4 regions of the Paraburkholderia sp. CHISQ3 genome follow, and region 3 is predicted to be linked to each of the others. Evidence: predicted binding sites of a transcription regulator. Region 3 holds the regulator's gene; each other region holds the start of a gene.

Region 1 (5,605 bases), on a different contig from region 3:
GCGAGCAGTGCAGCGCGGATCTCCGCGATCTGCTGCGGGGACAGCGGTTTCGTCAGGTCGACGCCGTGAATTTCCGCGCCGATATGCGCGGACAGTGGCGAGACCTCGATCGACTGCGATTGCAAGGTAGATTCAGATGCGGAAGACGGCGGAGAGACCACGGCGTTCATCGGATGCTCCTGAAGAATGGGGTGTTTCACGCGTACGGCGGGTGTTGCATCATGCGTGGCACCGAACGCACCGGTCAACGTCCGGCTTCGAGTTTTTTCTGCTATCGATTCCGCGCCGACGCATGACGTTACGCCGCGAAAAAGCGGTTCGCCGGTCGCGGCAGCCCGAGATGTTCGCGCAACGTCGAGCCTTCATACTCGCGACGGAAAATGCCGCGCCGCTGTAGTTCGGGCACCACCTGATCGACGAAATCGTCGAGACCGCCAGGCAGGAACGGAAACATCACATTGAAGCCATCCGAGCCCTCTTCCACCAGCCACTGCTCCATCTGATCCGCAATCGATACCGGCGTACCGATCATCTCCAGCCCCGAATAACCGCCGATCCGTTGCGCGAGCTGGCGCACCGTCAGTCCTTCTTCGCGTGCCCAGTCGACCACGCGCTGGCGCGCACTGCGGCTCGCGTTGCTCTCTGGAATCTCAGGCAACGGACCGTCCGGGTCGAGATGCGATACGTCGTGACCGAGCGCGATCGACAGCGACGCAATGCCGCTGTCGTAGTGCACATAGCGGTCGAGCTCGGCGCGCTTGTGCTGTGCTTCGTCGAGCGACGAACCGACCACCACGAACGCGCCCGGCAGGATCTTCAGATGGTCGCGCGCACGGCCGAGTGGTTCGAGGCGCGCCTTCACATCGGCATAGAAGCGCTTGCCCTCGGCGAGATTCGGTTGCGCGGTGAAAACTGCGTCGGCGGTTTCGGCGGCCAGTTGCCTCCCTGCCTCCGACGACCCCGCCTGCACGACGACCGGCCAGCCCTGCACCGGCCGCGCAATGTTCAGCGGGCCGCGCACCGACAGATGCTCGCCCTTGTGATCGAGCACGTGCAGTTTCTCCGGCTCGAAATAGACACCGCGCTCGACGTCGCGCACAAAAGCATTGTCGGCCCAACTGTCCCACAGGCCGGTCACGACGTCGTAGAACTCGCGCGCCCGGTGGTAGCGCTCACCGTGCTCGACGTGTTCGTCGAGACCGAAGTTACGCGCGGCCTCCGGGTTCGACGTCGTCACGAGATTCCAGCCGGCACGGCCGCCACTCAGATGATCGAGCGACGCGAAACGCCGCGCCACGTGATACGGCTCGTCGAACGTCGTTGACGACGTCGCGATCAGGCCGAGGCGCTCGGTGACTGCGGCGAGCGCGGACAGCAGCGTCATCGGCTCGAACGACGTAACCGTATGACTGCGCTTTAACGTATCGATCGGCATGTTGAGCACCGCGAGGTGATCGGCCATGAAGAACGCGTCGAAGCGCGCGGCTTCGAGCCGCTGCGCGAAACGTTTGATCAGCGCGAAGTTGAAGTTCGCATCGGGCGCGGCGCCCGGAAAGCGCCATGCGCCGGTATGAAGACTGACGGGGCGCATGAACGCGCCGAGATGCAATTGACGGGAGCGGGTCATGATGTGGGATCACGATGTTGGACAAGTTCGATTCGGCGATCAAACGGAACGCTCACCATACGCCAGACGCAAAAAACTGGCAGGACCCGCATGGCAGAAGGGTTTTTACACGACGCAGCCAAGGCATGCCGCCGTCCGCCATGACAGAACCGCGTGCAAATGCCGTACACCGATAAGGTTGTGCGAATCCGTTATTGGAGTACACGACGGCACGTTTCTATACTCGGGCTTCGGTCAGCACTCGCCAGTGAAGAGTGCCAATTCATCGATACAGGAAAGCAGATGAGCCTACGTCCGTTACACGATCGCGTGATCGTCAAGCGCCTCGATCAGGAAACCAAAACCGCGTCGGGCATCGTGATTCCCGACAGCGCCGCAGAAAAACCCGACCAGGGCGAAGTCCTCGCAGTCGGCCCGGGCAAGCGCGACAACGACGGCAAACGCATCGAGCCCGATCTGAAAGTCGGCGAGCGCGTGCTGTTCGGCAAGTACGCGGGCCAGGCCGTCAAGGTCGACGGCAACGAACTGCTGGTGCTGCGCGAAGACGACATCGTTGCCGTCGTGAACGCGCGCTGATCGCTTCGCCTCATACACAAAGGAATCGGAACATGGCAGCCAAGGAAATCGTTTTCAGCGACAACGCGCGCACCAAGCTCGTCGAAGGTGTGAATCTGCTCGCGAATGCAGTGAAAGTCACGCTCGGGCCGAAGGGTCGCAACGTCGTGATCGAACGCAGCTTCGGTGCGCCGGTCGTGACGAAGGACGGTGTATCGGTAGCGAAGGAGATCGAGCTGGCGGACCGCCTGCAGAACATCGGCGCGCAACTGGTGAAGGAAGTTGCGTCGAAGACCAGCGACACCGCCGGCGACGGCACGACGACGGCAACGGTGCTCGCGCAGGCGATCGTCCGTGAAGGCCAGAAGTACGTCGCGGCCGGGCTGAATCCACTCGATCTGAAGCGCGGCATCGACAAGGCCGTCGCCGCGGGCATCGAAGAGCTGAAGAAGATCAGCAAGCCGACCACCACCAGCAAGGAAATCGCCCAGGTCGCGACGATCTCGGCGAACGGCGAGGAATCGATCGGCCAGCGCATCGCCGAAGCGATCGACCGCGTCGGCAAGGAAGGCGTGATCACCGTCGAAGACGGCAAGACGCTCGCCGACGAACTCGATGTGGTCGAAGGGTTGCAGTTCGATCGCGGCTACCTGTCGCCGTATTTCATCAACAACCAGGACCGCCAGGTCGCGGTGCTCGACACACCGTACATCCTGCTGCACGACAAGAAGATTTCGAACATCCGCGACCTGCTGCCGGTGCTCGAACAGGTCGCGAAAGCGGGACGGCCGCTCCTGATCATCGCGGAAGACGTCGAAGGCGAAGCGCTCGCAACGCTCGTCGTGAACAATATTCGCGGCATCCTGAAGACGGTCGCCGTGAAAGCACCGGGTTTCGGCGACCGTCGTAAAGCGCTGCTCGAAGACATCGCGATCCTGACCGGCGGCCAGGTGATCGCCGAAGAAACCGGCCTCACGCTCGAAAAGGCGACGCTGGCCGAACTGGGTCAGGCGAAGCGCATCGAAGTCGCCAAGGAAAACACGATCGTGATCGACGGTGCCGGCGACAAAGCGAGCATCGAAGCGCGCGTGAAGCAGATCCGCGTGCAGATCAACGAAGCGACCTCCGACTACGACCGCGAGAAACTGCAGGAACGTGTCGCGAAACTGGCCGGCGGTGTCGCTGTGATCAAGGTGGGCGGCGCCACCGAAATCGAAGTGAAAGAAAAGAAGGATCGCGTCGACGATGCGTTGCATGCGACACGTGCGGCTGTCGAGGAAGGCATCGTGGCGGGCGGCGGTGTTGCCTTGATTCGCGTCAAGCAGGCAATCGCGGGGTTGACTGGCGCGAACCGGGACCAGGATGCGGGTATCAACATCGTGCGTCGTGCGCTCGAAGAACCGCTGCGGCAGATCGTCACGAATGCGGGCGAGGAAGCGAGCGTCGTCGTCGCGAAGGTCGCGGAAGGCAGCGGTAATTTCGGCTACAACGCGGCAACCGGCGAGTACGGCGATCTGGTGGAATCGGGTGTGCTCGATCCGACCAAGGTCACGCGCACGGCGTTGCAAAACGCGGCATCGATTGCGAGCCTGTTGCTGACAACCGATGCCACTGTGTATGAGGCGCCGAAAGATAGCGCGGCTGCGGCGGCGCCGGGTGGTCCTGGTGCGGGGGGTCCGGGCTTCGACTACTAGACTGAAGCAAAGAACCGGGCTAGTGCCGTCGCTCTGGTGCTAGCCCGGTCAACGTCGCTTTCATGAACTGCCGAAAGTCCTCGTGAACGAATCGTGAAATGAACCAGCCGTCGGGCAACCCCTTCGGACTGAACGAATATTCCCAACGAATGTGCGTGCCGCGGTCGCTTCCTGAGAAACGAAACTCCGAAAGCGCGTATGTGATGTATCGACCGGTGTCGTTCGTGATATTCCACACCTCAAACTGGAAACGCTGTGGCAACTGATCGACTGTAATTTCCTCGAGGGCGCTACTACCGTCAGCGAAAACGACCCGTCGACGGTCGCCAACGCTTTTCCACGTGCCGATCAGCGCATCGCTGTACACCGCTCCAGGCTCCGGCGAGGATGAAGAACGAAGAGAAGGAAGGGGAAAAAGAGACGAAGTACCCATCATGAACACGGATATTCTCGAGGCACCGTTCTCCGCAAACCATCTGGAGAATTGGTCAAACGGGACGGGAAGATCGAAGTCGACGATCACGGTCTCGTAAGACTTGCCCGACCCAACAAGTGGGCGCGAAGCTTCCCGCTGTGCCTGATCACGTTGTGCTGTCGTAAGCGAAGGATTGCTGCCAACTGCGGCTGAACTGCAGCCCGCCAGTCCGATCACGAGACCGGTCAGCGCTGCGATCAAGAAATATCCTGCCAGGTTGCCACTCATTTGAAGGCCGGTCTGGCCGCACTTGATAGACCAACCATGCGTGCGCTGTCGTGCCAAAGGCCGTTCATCACGTCATCCTGGCGCGCAAGCTCCGATGGATCAGGCCACGTGAGCTGGCGTTTGACAAGCGAGGCATACAGGCGTCCAGCGGGCGGCGTTATCCGCCCGAGTGCCAGGTCTGCAAGGTTTTGACCGGCCTGGTCCACGGTTGCAAGACGCGCCATCGGCCGGATCAGACCAACGGTACCCATTGCCACTCGGGCCCAGAGAGGCCACGCCCGAAATAGCGATGTCCCGACGGTAAGACCTGGGTTATAGGCAACAACAGTGAAGCGCTTCGCCTGCGCCTCGTCGGATATAGCTAACCCGCGAGCCATGAGCAGATCGCAGAGCTTCGATGCCGCGTAGGCGCGAAATCCCGCCGAGAATCCCGTCGAACGGCGCTGAGCTTGAGGATAGGCCAGCAACTCCGGATCGAGTTCCTTCGGTGCCATTGGATTCATCTTCGGATCGTGTGTATCGCTGGTGGTAATAACGACTATGGCACCTTGAGCGAGCCTGGGCACGAGCAACTGGAGTAACAGGTAATGCGCCAGATGGTTGACGGCGAACGTGGTCTCAAAGCCATCCTCCGTCCGCTGGTCGATATTCGGAAACTGAGTCCCTGCATTCAGCACCAGCCCGTTGATCGATCTATCCCCAAGCGCCTGAATGACACTCTGAGCAAACTCGCGGACACTGGCGAGGCGGGTGAGGTCTAGCGGTAGCGTCTCGATTGTCGATTGGCTCCCACGACGGGCTCCAAGCACAAGATGCGTGCCCGGGGTCCCGGCGATCTGTCGCGCGGCCACTTTGCCCAGACCCGACGTACCGCCGGTCATCACGATGGTCTTCAATGGTTGCCTTGTAAGTGCGTTGTCCATGCCAGAAAGTATGGGCTGAAGTGACTGAGGCTCGCATGCCGGAATCCGCAAATATTTTGCCCAATCCTCCAAACTCAATTTCTGCTTTGAGATTTAGCGCTAA
Region 2 (5,605 bases), 190 kb from region 3:
GTGCGCTATCGACGGGAATGTCCTTGCCGGCCTTGCCGATCGCAGCGACCAGTTCCATTTCGAAGTGCACGTTCTTCGATTGCGACGGGTACGGAAATTCGCCGGTCGCACCGGGCGCGACATACACGACTGCGTCCGCGGGCTTGCAGAAGAAGAACGGCGGCTCGCGGTCGGGATCGTGTCCCATTTCACGCGCATGAGCCTCGTAATTGCGGCCCACACAGTAGATGCGGCGCACCGCGAACTGATCGCCGGTCCCGGCAACCGGCACCGCGACAACCGGCGCCGGGGCAAACACGTAACTCATCCCATTCTCCGTTCTGGACAGGGCGCCGCCCGCGCGGCGCCGGAAGTAGCGAGTGTAACGCGCGGGCTGGGACGGTGTCGGCGGGGCGGGCAGCGAAGCGGCGGGTGTGACACCACCGCTGGCCCGACGCACGATGGCCCTACAATGCAGGTTCGCTCCCCTTGCCCACTGCGCTACGCCGCTGCACGCCACCCATGACCGATTCCTCCGCTCCCGCCGCCTCGTCCGCGTTTCCGTGCGCCCGCTTCATCAAGGAGATCGGTCGCGGACCGAACGGCGCACGCGCGCTAACGCCCGAGGACACCCATGCGCTCTACAGCGCGATGCTCGACGGCCGCGTGGGCGATCTGGAGCTGGGCGCGGTGCTGCTCGCCTATCGCGTGAAAGGCGAAACCGCCGACGAACTCGCCGCGATGCTGGCCGCGGCGCACGCATCGTTCGAGCCGGTCCGGGTCGTACACGGCACACACGGAAACTATCGACCGGTGTCGATTCCCAGCTACAACGGTGCGCGCAAGCAGCCGAACCTCGTGCCGCTGCTCGCGCTGCTGCTCGCCCGCGAAGGCGTGCCGGTCCTCGTGCACGGGGTCGTCGAAGATCCGGGTCGCGTCACGAGCGCCGAGATTTTCGCGCAACTGGGTATCGCGGCGGCACAGTCGCACGGCGACATCGAAAGCGGGCTCGCCACACGGCGCGTCGCGTTTGCGCCGACTGCCGTACTCGCACCAAAGCTCGCGCGGCTCCTCGCGTTGCGCGCGCGCATGGGTGTGCGCAATTCGACGCACACGCTCGTAAAAATTCTCCAGCCGTTTGCGCCCGCCGGCCTGCGGCTCGTCAACTACACGCACCCGCCCTATCGCGAAAGTCTCACGCAGTTGTTCAGCACGCATCTGGATGCCGCCGCGGGCGGCGCGCTGCTCGCGCGCGGCACGGAAGGCGAAGCGGTTGCGGATACGCGTCGTCAGGTGCAGGTGGACTGGCTGCACGACGGGGTCTGCGAGACGCTGCTAGTGGCCGAGCGTTCGTCGCCGGATGCGCCTGCTGTGGCGCTCCCCGAAGCACGCGACGCCGCGACGACCGCTGCGTGGATCGATGCGGTACTGCGCGGCGACGCGCCGGTGCCCGATGCGATTGCGCGGCAGGTGGGCGTGATCGTCGAGATTGCGGGTAAGAGAACGGAGTAGGCGCCAGCAGCGCGAGGGGTGCAAGGTTCAGCCAGGCATCATTCGATCGCACACCGCGTTGCCTGCCAGGCAACGAGCCGCCACTGCCCGCCTTCCTGCGTATGGATCGCGGTGTACGCGATCGGAAACAGCAGCGCGCCGTTGTTCGCTTCCATTTCGATCAGCGCGCGGCCGGTCACGACGCAGGTGTCGCCCACCGGTAGAACCTCCTGCGACTGGATCTCGATCTGCCGGTAGCGTCGGCGGCCCGCGGTGATCGCGTCGATGAACTGCCGCTTGGTCTCGCGCTTGCCGTTCGTGTGCACATAGCTCACGCCGTCCGAAAGCAGCGAGTCGAGCAAAGGCCCGTCGCCGTCGACCATCGCCCGAAAGCGGTCGCGTTCAAGTTCGCGAATCGCCTCGATCATTTTTGCCGCCATTGCTCAGCCCCTTTACACCGACTTGAGCCTGCACGCGGCCGCGGTCGTCAGAAGTTATATTGCAAATATAGCTGGCTGAAATTTATACCAGGATTGGGCTCTTTGATACCGCCGTTCGATACGTGCTGAAACCGGTAGCCCGCCTGATACTGCTGATGATTGCCGAACTGCGCGCCCACACCGACCATATCGGCGAACTGGAACGCCGATCCGAGGTTGTAGCGACGGGAGATCGTGGGGCTCGTCAGCAGCCGGATGCCCGAGCCCGCTTCGAAGAATGGGCGGATGGTCCCCGAACCCTTGATGAAGCGAAATACCGGCGTGAAGCCGAATTCGCCGATGTTCTCGTGGACGTTGCCTTCATCGGTGTGCCACCACGCCGCGTGCGCCTCCGCCACCACCGTGAAATGCCAGTCGCCGATATACCACCAGGTCAGGCCGGGATCCCACACCCCGCCCAGATCGAGCTTATGGACATGATGGTCGGCGGTGCCGCCGGCGATCTGAATGCCAAACTGATTGCCCGATTGATCGGCGCACGCCGCACCGGATGCCGCCAGTAGACCGCCAAGCAAGGTAATTTTGAGTGCCAGTGCGCGCGCCGCATCGTTCTTCTTCTTCATCGAACACCTCTAAATGCCCGGTCGAACTCGAAATCGTCGAGTGGAAGGAAGCCGTTATCCTGAAGCAGGTCATAAGTAAGAGATCATCTGAGGAATGCCAAATCTGGCAAATAGCTACCTCAAATTCCGAAAAAATCGCTCTTTCTACAAGGCTGGCCGTGCTCCGCGGGTAGATCCTACGCCCATCGCGCGAATGCTGCAGTGAGGGTACAAGAGGGGTATAATGCTATTAGAATATGAATTCCAATAGGCGGAATGGAACCTTGAAGACCCCACACACTCTAAGTGTTAGCACTCCGTTATTGAGAGTGCTAACATCCCGCGTGGAGTCGTATTCGGACTACGCTTTTTTGCTGATTTCAAAGGAGTTTCCTACGTGAGCAACGCAATGACCCTTCCGAGTACTCTGAGCCCGTCGTCGGCTAAGGCCGCTCCGGCAGGTGCACTGGCGCTCGCGCAATCTTCGCTGCTGCCCGGCCAGCTGGGCAACATCGACGCCTACATCCAGGCCGTGAACCGGATCCCGATGCTGACGCCAGCAGAAGAACGCCAGTTCGCCACGGAGTTCCGGGAACAAAACAATCTGGATTCCGCCCGTCGTATGGTGCTGTCGCACTTGCGGCTCGTCGTGTCGATCGCGCGCAATTATCTTGGCTACGGCTTGCCGCATGCCGACCTGATCCAGGAAGGCAACATCGGCCTGATGAAGGCCGTGAAGCGCTTCGATCCGACGCAGAACGTACGGCTGGTGTCGTACGCCATGCACTGGATCAAGGCCGAGATTCACGAGTACATCCTGCGCAACTGGCGCACGGTGAAGGTCGCCACCACGAAGGCGCAGCGCAAGCTGTTCTTCAACCTGCGCAGCCACAAGCAGGGGTTGCAGGCGTTCACGCCGGAAGAGATCGAAGGTCTCGCGAAAGAACTGAACGTGAAGCGCGAAGAAGTCGCCGAGATGGAAACGCGCCTGTCGGGTGGTGACATCGCACTGGAAGGCCAGATCGAAGACGGTGAAGAGTCGTACGCGCCGATCGCCTACCTCGCCGATTCGCACAACGAGCCGACCGCCGTGCTGGCCGCGCGTCAGCGCGACAAGCTGCAGAGCGACGGCATCGCCGCCGCGCTCGATTCGCTCGACGCCCGTAGCCGCCGCATCATCGAAGCACGGTGGCTGCACGTCGAGGACGACGGCTCGGGTGGCTCGACGCTGCACGATCTTGCCGCCGAATTCGGTGTTTCCGCCGAGCGCATTCGCCAGATCGAAGCCAGTGCGATGAAGAAGATGCGTGGTGCGCTGAACGAATATGCGTAACGACGCATAACGCATGAAAATGGCCTGGCGCCGCAAGGTGCCGAGTCGGAGCCCTGCCCTCGAAAGACGGCAGGGCTTTTTTCTGCGCACGTCAATTGCACTGGGCGAATACGCGTCGCTACGCATAACGTATGGCCACGGTCTGGCGCCGCAGGGTGCTGAACCGAAGCCTCGCCCTCGAAAGGCGGCGCGGCTCTTTTTGCGTACGTCAATTGAACTGGGCTGCCGACGCAGCAGACTTCACCAGTACCCGTATTGCACAACCGCAGCCGATAAAAAAACGCTGCCTCGCAAAGGGCAGCGCTTTTTCGTATCGCCGCGGTTCACGCATCGCGCGCAAACCGCTTGAGCCTCTAATCACTATCGCGTCATGCAGGCAACGGTGCCGCACCGCCTGCGCCACCGGTAGCAGGCAGCCGCGCCGTCAGTTGCTGCGCGTAGCGCTGCGCCGCATCGCCGACGACGATGTGGAACGTATCCGCCGACACCCACGCCACATCGAGCGCCGCAAGCCGCTGCCGATCCACCGACGACGGATCGCGCACCACGATCCGCAGCCGCGTAGCCGCCACCGCATCGAGCGACACGATATTTGTCGCGCCGCCGAACACCGCCAGCCAGCGTGTCGGGTCCGGGTCGAGCGGACCGCTACCGGTCGCCGCCGGCACCACCGGAACAGCAGGAGCACGCGTTGCAGCCGCTGTCGCCGCTGCGCTCGCCGGTTGCGCACCGAGATCCGCCGCACCACCACCTTGAGCAAGCGTCGCACGAATCTCATCGGCAATGATGTCCGCTTCCGGCCCGATGATCACCTGCACGCTGTTACCGCCGCGCTTCAGCACGCCGCGCGCACCAATCGTCTTCAGCTCGGGCTCCGACACCTGCGCCGGATCGACCACCGACAGACGCAGCCGCGTCGTACACGCATCGACGAGCGTCAGATTAGCCGCCCCACCGAGCGCCGCGATGTAGCGCGCCGCACGCGGTACGCTCGCACCCGCGGTCGGCGCAACATAACCACCGGTCGTGAACGAATCGACCTGTGCTTCGGCCGATGCCGGCTCACGCCCCGGCGTCGCCATGTTGAACTTGCGGATAAAGAAGCGGAACAGGCCGTAGTACACGAACGCATACACGATGCCGATCGGAATCGCGAGCCAGCCCTTCGTCGACAGGCCGTAGTTCAGCACGTAGTCGATCGCACCCGCCGAGAACGTGAAGCCGAGCTTGATGCCAAGCGCCGAACAGATCGCCATCGACAGCCCGGTCAGCACCGCGTGGATCACGTACAGCACCGGTGCGAGGAACATGAAGCTGAACTCGATCGGCTCGGTCACGCCGGTCAGCAGCGACGTCAGCGCCATCGAGAACAGCAGGCCGCCGACCACCGCACGACGCTCTTTCGGCGCTTCGTGGAACATCGCGAGACACGCGGCCGGCAGACCGAACATCATGACCGGGAAGAAGCCCGTCATGAAGCCGCCCGCAGTCGGGTCGCCAGCAAAGAAGCGGTGCAGATCGCCCGTCACCGCGACGCCGCCCGGCGGCGTGAACGTGCCGAACACGAACCACGCCAGCGAATTGATGATGTGATGCAGGCCAGTGACGAGCAGCAGCCGGTTCAGCAGACCGAACACGAATGCGCCGAGCGCCCCGGCAGTCGTGAGCCAGTGACCAGCGCTGTCGATCGCGCCTTGAATCGGCGACCACACATAGCCGAAGACAATGCCGAGTGCGAGACACGCCACCCCCGTCACAAT
Region 3 (5,605 bases):
AGGCGTTGCAGCGCGAGCACGTCCTTCGACAGATCGACGCCCTGCTCTTTCTTGAACTCGCTGATGATGTAATCGATGATGCGCTGGTCGAAGTCTTCACCGCCGAGGAACGTATCGCCGTTCGTCGACAGCACTTCGAACTGCATTTCGCCGTCAACGTCGGCGATCTCGATGATCGAGATGTCGAACGTGCCGCCGCCCAGGTCGAACACGGCGATCTTGCGATCGCCCTTTTCGGCCTTGTCGAGACCGAACGCGAGCGCGGCTGCGGTCGGCTCGTTGATGATCCGCTTCACTTCCAGACCGGCGATGCGGCCGGCGTCCTTCGTGGCCTGGCGCTGGCTGTCGTTGAAGTACGCGGGAACCGTGATCACGGCTTCGGTGACCGGCTCGCCGAGGTAGTCTTCAGCGGTCTTCTTCATCTTGCGCAGCACTTCCGCCGAAATCTGCGGCGGGGCGAGCTTCTGGTCATGGGCTTCGACCCACGCGTCGCCGTTCTCTGCCTTGACGATCTTGTACGGCATCAGGCCGATGTCCTTCTGCACTTCCTTTTCTTCGAAGCGACGACCGATCAGGCGCTTCACGGCAAACAGCGTGTTGCGCGGGTTCGTGACGGACTGGCGTTTAGCCGGTGCGCCGACCAGCACTTCGTTGTCGTCCATGTAGGCGATGATCGACGGCGTCGTACGGGCGCCTTCCGAGTTTTCAATCACCTTGACCTGATTGCCTTCCATCACCGCCACGCACGAGTTCGTAGTGCCGAGGTCGATGCCGATAATTTTGCCCATTTTTACCAATCTCCTGTATTTCGATCGCTGCGGAACGCCTTGTGCCTGCTGGCTTTACGGCCGATTCCGCCTCCAGATTCATACCTGCACCCAAGGTGAGTGCATCCGCATCGTTTTCAAGACCTTTTACGCGATACGGTCTTTAAATATTTTCAATCGCCGGCCGATGCCAACCGGTTACTTCGGCTGCGGCTGGGCAACGGTGACGAGCGCCGGCCGCAGGACGCGGTCCGCAATCACATAACCCTTTTGCAGCACGGCGACGACAGTGTTCGGCTCCTGCTCGGCCGGCACCATCGAAATGGCCTGGTGACGGTGCGGGTCGAACTTCTCGCCGACCGGGTTCAACGGCACGACACGGCCTTTCTCGAGCGCGCCGGTGAGCTGGCGCAGCGTCAGTTCGACGCCCTCGCGCACCTTCACGAGGTCATCCGACGAATGCGTGAGCGCCGCTTCGAGGCTGTCGACCACCGGCAGCAGGTGTTCGGCGAAACTCTCGATCGCGAATTTGTGCGCCTTCGTGACGTCTTCCTGCGCGCGGCGCCGCACGTTTTCCGTCTCGGCTTTGGCCCGCAGGAAGCTTTCCTGGAGCTCGACGATCTTTGCCTGGGCTTCGGCCAGCGCGGCTTCGGCCTCACCGGCCGAGCCTTGCGCAGCGGCAGCATCTTGCTGCAAGGCGGCGTCTGCGGCTTCGTCCAGCTTCGCCGGGTCGGCGGACGCCGGATTCTGGCCTGTCGGGTTCTCTTGCGTGTTTTCCATGTCGCTGAAAGTCGTTAGAAATATAAAAACGGAAGCCAAAAAACCAGGCGGGGGCGTGTCGCTCGCGTCCGGCGCATTGTCATGTTGCTAATGCGCGACGTGCAACGACCTGTCCCCCGCTCGCTAGCAGTGCAAATAGGTGCGAAAACGCCGTTTTCAAGCCTTCCGGGACGGTTTTTGCACCGCAGCCGTGCTGCGGAAACGCCCGGTTACAACCATTACCCAGCCTTCATCAGATTGAGATTGAGCGGCATTTCCGAGTGGCCTAAACTCCATCCAAGCGTGAGAAAAGGCAGGTTTACCCTGAGCTTACGCGAGCCCATCACCGTCCGTCCCAATTGCCTGTTTCCATCCTGTGTTCAGGGGGTACCGTGAAACTGACCTTTGCAATATCGGTGGTCGCCTTGGTACTCATTGCGGGGACCACGACCATCTGCATGTCCGGGGCCGTCAACGAGAGCACGACCGAATATGGCGGCGTGCACGCGACGATGGAAAAGCTGTTCAATCCCCACCTGAAAGTCTGTCGATAATGCGCCGGTCGCGTTTCGTCGGCCGGCCCTGCAACGCCTCTGCGGGCTCCCGGTACGTCTTGCGGCGCTCCAGCTCCTGCTGCCGTTTCGCCTTGCTGTCCGCGGTTTCCGCGTAGAGCGTCTGGACTACGCTGGCCGGCCCGCGCACGTCGCACAGGCCCAGCACCTCCACCTGCCACACCATCCGTTCGATCTCGATCTCGACCAGGTCGCCGACGCGCACGTCTCTGGCCGGCTTGACCGTCGCACCGCCAATCCTCACCTGCCCTTTCTCGACCGCCGTGGCCGCCAGCGAACGCGTCTTGAAGAAGCGCGCCGCCCATAGCCACTTGTCGATCCGCAGGCGTGCGCTTGCGTCGGTTGAAATGCGGTAGTTCATCGGTTGCTCCGGGTCGCGGCGGCGCCTTCCTGCGCGGCGCTACGAAATTCAGGTGCCGGGCCCGTTGTCCAGCCCGGCGACGCAACGGCAGCGCTCATGCCGCCGCCGCGCCGTGGGTTTGCGGCACCTGCACCGGCCAGCCCTGCAGATTGATCGCCACGATTTCGCCAAGCGCCGCGATCCACGCCGGCGCCGTATTGACGCAGGGAATGCGGTGAAACTCCTTGCCGCCCGCGTGCACGAACTCGTCGCGAACTTCGATGCCGATTTCCTCGATGGTTTCGAGGCAATCGGCGGTGAAGCCGGGGCAGAACACGTCGGCCCGTCGCACGCCCGCCGCGCCCAGTTCCTTCAGCGTCGGCGCGGTATACGGCTGCAGCCATTCGGCCTTGCCGAAGCGCGACTGGAAGGTCACCCGGCATTCGACCGAGCTCAGCTCGAGCGCCTGCATCAGCAGCGCGCCGGTTTGCTGGCATTGCTCGTGGTAGGGATCGCCGAGATCGAGCGTGCGTTTAGGCACACCGTGGAAACTGAGGATCAGCTTGTCGCCGGCAGCGAAATCCGGGCGGCCGTGCGCGTGCCAGTAATGCTGTACCTGGGCCGCGAGCGCCGCGATGTACGCGGGATGGTCCGCGTACTGGCGCACAGTACGGATCTCGGGCTGGTTGCGCATGCGCCGCAACGCCGCGAACGCGTCGTCGAAGGCGGTCGCAGTCGTCGACGACGAATACTGCGGATACATCGGCATCAGCAGCACGCGTTCCGCGCCGGCGAGCTTCAACTGGTTCAGCATCGCCGGTATGCCCGGCGTGCCGTAGCGCATCGCGTACTCGACGATCGTCGTATAGCCGTTCGCCTGCAGCAACTGACGCAACGCGTCGACCTGCTTCTCGGTATGCACGCGCAGCGGTGAGCCTTCCGGCATCCAGACCGCCGCGTATTTCTTCGCCGACGAAACGCCACGAAACGGCAGGATCAGCAGACGCAGGATGATCTGCCACAGCACGGCGGGAATCTCGACGACACGTGGATCGGACAGAAACTGCGCGAGGTAGCGGCGCACCGCGCGGGGCGTTGGCGCATCGGGGGTGCCGAGATTGATCAGCAGCACGCCGACGCGATGTGCCGCGGCAGGCTGCGAAGGCCGCTCGAGATCGAAACGCATAGGCAACGGGTCGGCGCGCGGGGCGCGGAGTGAGAGGCGAAAGCGGCCATTATAGCGGCGCGGCTCGCCGGACCAACCCGCAACCGCCGCGCCTGTCGCGTCCGCTGGCCATCCGGCCGATTGGCGGCGCGGCCACCGGCCCGGCATCATCCACCATCGCAAGGGAAGACTGCGGGAACCACCCTACTGCTGGCTAAGAGTCAGCGAGAGCAGCCGCGCGGTGATATCGACGATCGGGATCACGCGGCTGTAGGCCATGCGCGTCGGCCCGATCACGCCGAGCGTGCCGACGATCGTGCCGTTCACCTCGTACGGCGCGGTGACGACGCTCATCTCCTCGATCGGCACGAGGTTCGATTCGCCACCGATGAAAATCTGCACGCCCTGCGCATGACTCGACACGTCGAGCAACTGAAGGAGGCTGGTCTTTTGGTCGAATATATCGAACAGCTTGCGCAGCCGCGCCATGTCGGACGACAGGTCGGCCACTTCGAGCAGATTGCGCTCGCCGGAAATCAGCACGGTTTCACCGGTATCGGTGTCGTCGGTGCTCGCGGTGACTGCGGCGTGCATCAACGTCGTCATGTCGCCGCGCAGCGCATCGATCTCTTCGCGCAGGCGGCGGCGCACCTCGTCGAAGGAGAGACCGGCGAAATGCGCGTTGATGTAGTTGGACGCTTCGGTCAGCTCGGACAGCGAGAAGTCGCGCTGCGTCGCCATGATGCGGTTCTGCACATCGCCTTCGGGTGTCACGATGATCAGCAGGATGCGCTTGTCGGACAGGCGCATGAATTCGATCTGCTTGAACACGTGGCTACGCCGCGGCGTCAGCACGACGCCGGCGAACTGCGACAGGCTGGACAGCACGCTCGCCGCGGCCGCGACGATTTTTTGCGGCTCGCCGGCCTGGAGCGTGGTCTTGACGGTCCGGGTGACGGCTTCTTCGTCGGCGGCGGACTCCATGGTCAGCATCGTGTCGACGAACAGCCGGTAGCCGCGTGGCGTCGGAATCCGGCCCGCCGACGTATGCGGGCTGATTACGAGTCCCAGTTCCTCGAGGTCGGACATCACGTTGCGAATCGTCGCGGGGCTCAGTTCCAGCCCGGAGTAACGCGACAGCGTGCGCGAGCCGACCGGCTGACCTTCGGCGATGTAGCGCTCGATCAGCGTTTTGAGGAGGGTTTGTGCGCGGGGATCTAGCATGACGAAAAATTTTAGCTCAATGGCGCTACAAACGATATGACCGGGATGTCGCCATCTATCCCAGCCGGCTTTGTCGCCCGTCAGCAGCTGCATGGCAGAGGTGCCGCCGCGCGCCCGATGCGGTCCTGTCATCGGCGCTTCACCATTCTAACGACAATCCTGTCCATGCAAGCCCGCTTTCGGTCCCGGCGCGCCGCCAGGATTGGCCACGGTTCTTTTCGACACCTACCTATGGTGTAATGCCGGCATGCAAGTTACCACCCAGTTCAAGACCGTCGCGCTCATAGGGCGCAGCAACACGCCCGGCATCGGCGAGCCGCTGACGAAGCTCGCCGCCTGCATCGAGAAGCGTGGCTTCGAGGTCGTGTTCGAAGCGGACACAGCCGCCGAGATCGGTGCGTCCGGCCACCCCGCGCTGCGGCTCGCCGAGATCGGCGCGCGCGCGGATGTCGCGGTCGTGCTCGGCGGCGACGGCACGATGCTCGGCATCGGCCGGCAACTGGCGCCCTACCGCACCCCGCTGATCGGCATCAACCACGGCCGGCTCGGCTTCATCACCGACATCCCGATCTCCGACATGTACGAAGCGGTCCCGCAGATGCTCGCGGGCAGCTTCGAGCGCGAAGAACGCACGCTGCTCGAAGCGCGCATCATGCGCGCCGGCGAACCGATCTATCACGCGCTCGCGTTCAACGACGTCGTCGTGAATCGCAGCGGCTTCTCGGGCATGGCGGAGTTGCGCGTCTCGGTGGATGGGCGCTTCATGTCGAACCAGCGT
Region 4 (5,605 bases), 410 kb from region 3:
GCGAACGTCGACGTTTGCGCAGACGGCGGCCGGCCGCTGATCAACCTGTTTCGCGCGCAACCGCGTGCATGGCCCATCGAGATCGCGATGATGGAGCGGCATCCGCACGGCAGCCAGGCATTCGTTCCGCTTGCGGATGTTCGCTATCTCGTCGTGGTGGCACCCGCTGGCGAATTCGATGTTGCAAGGATGTGCGCGTTCGTGAGCGACGGCTGGCAGGGCGTGAACTACGCGCGTGGCGTGTGGCATCACCCGCTGCTCGCGCTCGATCGCGTCAGCGATTTCGTCGTCGTGGATCGTGGCGGCGTGCAACCGAACTGCGACGAGATCGAACTGCCTGTCCCGTTACGACTCGCGATGGAAGCCGGGTGATGCTACGCGCGTAAGTCGATCACGCTCGGCAAATACCTGTCGCGGCTTCACTGCAGAGCAAGGACGCAGCGCGGCCAGCGTCGCCTCCTTGCTCCCGTGCTGTGAAAGTCCGCTTGTGCAGTGCTCAGTTCGGATGGGCGTTCGCGGCTTCTGTTGCTTTCTTGAGTTCGTCGCTAGCCTCGACAAGCAGCGCACGTGCCTTTCCGGCGTGTCCGCCGAGGTCCCATTCATTGGCCTTCTGTGCATCGTTGATCCGCGTACTCGCCTCTGCGACCAGACCCTGCGCGACACGCAGGTTGGGGTGTCTGTCGCCGGTACTCTTCGGTGCGGTTTGGGCAAACGTCGAGAAACTGCACAAGGTCGCTGCGAGAACCGCGGTACTCAGAACGAAGCGCTTCATATGATTTTCTCCTTTGGGGGCACATGCTAGGCGGGCGGCGATGTGCTGCCATTCCCGGGGGTATGCCGGCGAGCCGTGAGGCTGCTTACCGTGCTCCTTTCTAACGAAACCGGGTCTCTGAGCGTTGACGCGGAATGGTATGCGTTCCAGATAGGCGCGCGAACCAGATAAGGTCAGATCGATCTGCACTGCGAAATAGTGAACCTGCCGATGGCGTGACCATGACTCAAGTCCCCGCCCGCTAAGGTGCCGTCAGGCCGCTATCGATAGCCCCAGAAACATGACGGCACCGCGCCATCGAAGCTGCTATCCGCCGAAGGACCCGGTCAGATTTGCCGTTTTTTCGCTTACTAGGGGATTTCCCTGGTCATGGGGCGTTCTTCAGATAGGGGCAGCGCGCGCGAGGGGCCGGTGTCGGCTCCAGTGAGTTACGTCGGGTAGGAGTGGGGGGAGAGCATCCTGCTGTTTATAAAGGATATTTAATTGAATTCCTGCTGTTTCGATACGGTGCAGGGTGCAATTTCAAGCGAGCGAAATCCAAAGTAACGCGATTCTCGCCACCCCAACTTCACCCACTTCTTGAATTTGTCATCCCTCGTCCATATAATTGGCACTCACCGCACGAGAGTGCTAACAACATCGCCGGTTGGCCCGCCAGCCGGGTTTTCTCAGCGTTCTTCAGTCTCAATCAAGAGAGGAGTGTGTATGAACCTTCGTCCTTTGCACGATCGCGTGATCGTCAAGCGTCTGGATCAGGAAACGAAAACCGCATCGGGCATCGTGATCCCCGAAGCCGCAGCAGAAAAGCCGGATCAAGGCGAAATCCTGGCCGTCGGCCCGGGCAAGCGTGACGACAAGGGCGCACAGATCGCGCTCGACGTGAAGGTCGGTGACCGCGTCCTGTTCGGCAAGTACGCTGGCCAGACCGTCAAGGTCGACGGCAACGAACTGCTCGTGATGCGCGAAGAAGACATCATGGCTGTGGTGCAGAAGTAAGTTTCGCATCCGGTTATTTTCAAGAATTCAAGGAGTTAGAAGATGGCAGCTAAAGACGTCGTATTCGGTGATTCCGCCCGTGCCAAGATGGTTGAAGGCGTGAACATCCTCGCCAACGCTGTGAAGGTCACGCTCGGTCCCAAGGGCCGCAATGTCGTGCTCGAGCGCAGCTTCGGCGGCCCGACGATCACGAAGGACGGTGTGTCGGTCGCGAAGGAAATCGAGCTGAAGGACAAGCTCCAGAACATGGGCGCGCAAATGGTCAAGGAAGTGGCTTCCAAGACCAGCGACAACGCCGGCGACGGTACGACGACCGCAACGGTCCTCGCACAATCCATCGTTCGCGAAGGCATGAAGTACGTCGCATCGGGCATGAACCCGATGGACCTGAAGCGCGGCATCGACAAGGCTGTGAACGCAGCGATCGAAGAACTGCGCAAGATCAGCAAGCCGTGCACGACGAACAAGGAAATCGCCCAGGTCGGCGCGATCTCGGCAAACAGCGATACGTCGATCGGCGATCGCATTGCTGAAGCAATGGACAAGGTCGGCAAGGAAGGCGTCATCACCGTCGAAGACGGCAAGTCGCTGCAAGACGAGCTGGACGTTGTCGAAGGGATGCAATTCGATCGCGGCTACCTGTCGCCGTACTTCATCAACAACCCGGACAAGCAAGTTGCTGTGCTCGAAAACCCGTTCGTGCTGCTGCACGACAAGAAGGTTTCGAACATTCGCGACCTCCTCCCGGTCCTCGAGCAAGTTGCCAAGGCTGGCCGTCCGCTGCTGATCATCGCTGAAGACGTCGAAGGCGAAGCGCTGGCTACGCTGGTGGTGAACAACATCCGCGGCATTCTGAAGACCGTTGCTGTCAAGGCTCCGGGCTTCGGCGATCGTCGTAAGGCCATGCTGGAAGACATCGCGATCCTGACCGGCGGTCAAGTCATCGCTGAAGAAACCGGCCTGACGCTCGAAAAGGCAACGCTGGCCGAACTGGGTCAAGCGAAGCGTATCGAAGTGGGCAAGGAAAACACGACGATCATCGACGGTGCTGGCGAAGGCGCAAACATCGAAGCGCGCGTGAAGCAAGTGCGTACGCAGATCGAAGAAGCGACGTCGGACTACGACCGTGAAAAGCTGCAAGAACGCGTGGCCAAGCTGGCCGGCGGCGTGGCAGTGATCAAGGTCGGCGCTGCGACCGAGATGGAAATGAAGGAAAAGAAGGCACGTGTCGAAGACGCACTGCACGCAACCCGCGCAGCCGTTGAAGAAGGCATCGTGGCTGGCGGCGGTGTGGCACTGATCCGCGCGCGTTCGGCAATCGCCGGCATCAAGGGCGACAACGCCGATCAAGACGCAGGTATCAAGATCGTGCTGCGCGCGATGGAAGAGCCGCTGCGTCAGATCGTCACGAACGGCGGCGAAGAAGCCAGCGTCGTGGTGGCAGCAGTTGCAGCAGGCAAGGGCAACTACGGCTACAACGCTGCAACCGGCGAGTACGTCGATCTGGTCGATGCAGGCGTGGTCGATCCGACGAAGGTAACGCGCACGGCACTGCAAAACGCCGCTTCGGTAGCTGGCCTGCTGCTGACGACCGACGCAGCTGTCTGCGAACTGCCGAAGGAAGATGCACCGATGCCTGGTGGTGGCGGCATGGGTGGCATGGGCGGTATGGGCATGGACATGTAATTTCGGCTTCTGCCGGATTGCATGTGGGAGACGCGCCGCGAGGCGTGTCCCCCAAACGAAAAACCCGCAAGCGATTGCGGGTTTTTTTATTGCATCGATGCTTGCTTCGTTACGCGTGGATCAGGGCGCCGAGAGATACCGGTCCTGCAGATAATCGAAGATGCGCGCAACACCGCCGGCCTTCGACAACGCTGTCGTGTCCACCGTCAGGTCAGGATCGGTTGGCGGCTCATAGGGCGCGGATACGCCGGTGAACGATGGAATTGCGCCGGAGCGTGCCTTCGCATAAAGACCTTTCGGGTCGCGGCGCTCGCAGTCGTTTACCGACGCAGCGACGTACACCTCGATAAATTTGTCGTGCCCGATAATCTCGCGAGCCATCGCGCGATCTTCCCGCATCGGCGATATCAGCGCGACGATCACAATCAGCCCGGCATCGTTCATGAGCTGTGCGACATGCGCAACCCGACGAATATTCTCGTGCCGGTCTTCCGCGCTAAAACCAAGATCGCTGGTGAGGCCGTGCCGGACGCTGTCGCCGTCGAGCACATAGCATGCGCGACCCTCCGACATGAGCTGGCGTTCCAGTTCGAATGCGAGCGTGGACTTGCCTGCTCCCGACAGACCCGTGAGCCACACGGTCATCGATTTCTGTCCAAGCACCTGGGTTCTCTCGTTGCTGGTAATGATCCCACTGAAGCGCTGCAGGAAGGGCTGGGTGCGAGCGGCAACAATAGTCGTTCCATCTTCGGGTGCTGTGTCACCGCTTTCACAATGGGGTTCGACGGCCGACGGGTGTAAGTGAGGGGTTTTCAATTTGGGTTATCTCTCTTGCCGGTTCTTCTACAAAACCTGTAGCCGGTCATTTCTCCTGTTTGTCGCGAGGGCGCGGACATATTTCCCGAATCACGTGTATGACACGTAATAAGCGAAGAATCGCGCGCGCCCTTTAGTTATATATCGCATTGAAATAGACGGCGCTGTAACGGCAAATTACAGACGTAATGGACAAACGCCGGCAAGGTGTTGGCGTTTTGGCCAGGCGCTTGTCAATGATCCGAGGGGACGATACTCCGTCGATGCCCGTCAGTTATGTGGATGTAAGCGGATCACGGGTCATGCGACGCGACGAGTAAAGAAATACCCCAGCGTAGGGACGCCCGGAAACGGATCCGTGTCTGCAATAGAGCGTAATGAATTGCGGTCTGAATAGACCCATGAAGAAAGAGCCGCGACACGAATGTGCCCGGCTCACTCACGCGTGCTCGCGTTGGCGGCAAAGATCAGTGCCGCGCTTCCCCGGGCGGCGCATCCTTCGCGCTCGCCACCGGCGCTTCATCCTCGCTGGCGCGAGCCCAGAAAAAGCGATCCGGCAGATACGCGCCCATACCGGGGCGGTACGCGTTCAGGGTTGCCTGATATAGATACTCCTGCGCTTCGCGCACGGCTTCGGCAGGGTCCTGGCCATTCGCGAGCAGTGCCGCGATCGCCGAGCCGAGCGTGTCGGTCAGCCCCATCAGGCGATGCGGCCCACGATCCCACATATCTTCGCGCAACTGGCCGTCTTCGCTGAAGAGCGTATTGACGAGCCGGTGCGTGCCGGTCTGTGTCGAAAGGATGTATTCGCAACCTTGTGACAGCAGATGCGAGATCGCCGCGTCGAGACTCGGGGCTTCGGCATCGCCGTCCGGTTGCGCGAGCGCGAGCAGTGTTGCGTGGTCGGCGACCAGCAGCGTGGTCTGCGGGGCGAGCAGATCGGCGATTGCCTCGCGCAGGTCGTCGGCGGCGAGTACGTGTTCGTCGTCGAGCGTGAAGTCGGGTGCGAGGATCAGTGGGATGTCGTCGTAGTCGGCAACCACTTCGGCGATTGCGCTGACCACTTCAGCGCGCGTTGCCGCGCCGACCTTGAACGCCGCGATCGGCATGTCTTCGAGCAGCATGCGGGCCTGCGTCGCGACGACGTCGGGGTCGAGCCCGGTGACTTCGTCGCAGTTCGCGGAGTCGCGCACCGTATAGCCGGTGAGTACCGTGACGCCGTGACAGCCCATGCTGGCGAGCGTCATCAGGTCCGCCTGTACGCCGGAGCCACCCGTTGGGTCGGAAAGGCCGAAGGTGAGGACGATCGGAGGGGTCTCGCTGGGCATGAAAATC

Evidence for each region. Region 3 encodes HrcA, which represses chaperone genes, less so after heat shock. Its sites were predicted from a motif close to TTAGCACTCNNNNNNNNNGAGTGCTAA; they were not measured.
Region 1: the regulator HrcA is predicted to act here: its motif matches at 1,862-1,888, upstream of M0D65_RS09055 (co-chaperone GroES).
Region 2: the regulator HrcA is predicted to act here: its motif matches at 2,822-2,848, upstream of rpoH (RNA polymerase sigma factor RpoH).
Region 4: the regulator HrcA is predicted to act here: its motif matches at 1,380-1,406, upstream of groES (co-chaperone GroES).

The regions. Positions count from the first base shown of each region.
Region 1 covers NZ_JALPRG010000003.1:450,175-455,779, reverse strand. The annotation lists gene M0D65_RS09065 (TauD/TfdA family dioxygenase) at 1-170, opposite strand, end outside; gene M0D65_RS09060 (LLM class flavin-dependent oxidoreductase) at 299-1,627, opposite strand; gene M0D65_RS09055 (co-chaperone GroES) at 1,910-2,203, shown strand; gene groL (chaperonin GroEL) at 2,236-3,876, shown strand; gene M0D65_RS09045 (hypothetical protein) at 3,896-4,579, opposite strand; gene M0D65_RS09040 (SDR family NAD(P)-dependent oxidoreductase) at 4,576-5,475, opposite strand.
Region 2 covers NZ_JALPRG010000001.1:772,429-778,033, forward strand. The annotation lists gene M0D65_RS03455 (fumarylacetoacetate hydrolase family protein) at 1-307, opposite strand, end outside; gene ybiB (DNA-binding protein YbiB) at 502-1,491, shown strand; gene M0D65_RS03465 (nuclear transport factor 2 family protein) at 1,530-1,910, opposite strand; gene M0D65_RS03470 (acyloxyacyl hydrolase) at 1,958-2,533, opposite strand; gene rpoH (RNA polymerase sigma factor RpoH) at 2,910-3,845, shown strand; gene nagE (N-acetylglucosamine-specific PTS transporter subunit IIBC) at 4,214-5,605, opposite strand, start outside.
Region 3 covers NZ_JALPRG010000001.1:578,675-584,279, forward strand. The annotation lists gene dnaK (molecular chaperone DnaK) at 1-788, opposite strand, end outside; gene grpE (nucleotide exchange factor GrpE) at 966-1,547, opposite strand; gene M0D65_RS02585 (RNA-binding S4 domain-containing protein) at 2,052-2,459, opposite strand; gene hemH (ferrochelatase) at 2,554-3,624, opposite strand; gene hrcA (heat-inducible transcriptional repressor HrcA) at 3,808-4,827, opposite strand; gene M0D65_RS02600 (NAD kinase) at 5,075-5,605, shown strand, end outside.
Region 4 covers NZ_JALPRG010000001.1:169,201-174,805, reverse strand. The annotation lists gene M0D65_RS00810 (ureidoglycolate lyase) at 1-372, shown strand, start outside; gene M0D65_RS00805 (hypothetical protein) at 497-772, opposite strand; gene groES (co-chaperone GroES) at 1,478-1,768, shown strand; gene groL (chaperonin GroEL) at 1,811-3,454, shown strand; gene cysC (adenylyl-sulfate kinase) at 3,575-4,162, opposite strand; gene M0D65_RS00785 (hydroxymethylpyrimidine/phosphomethylpyrimidine kinase) at 4,738-5,598, opposite strand.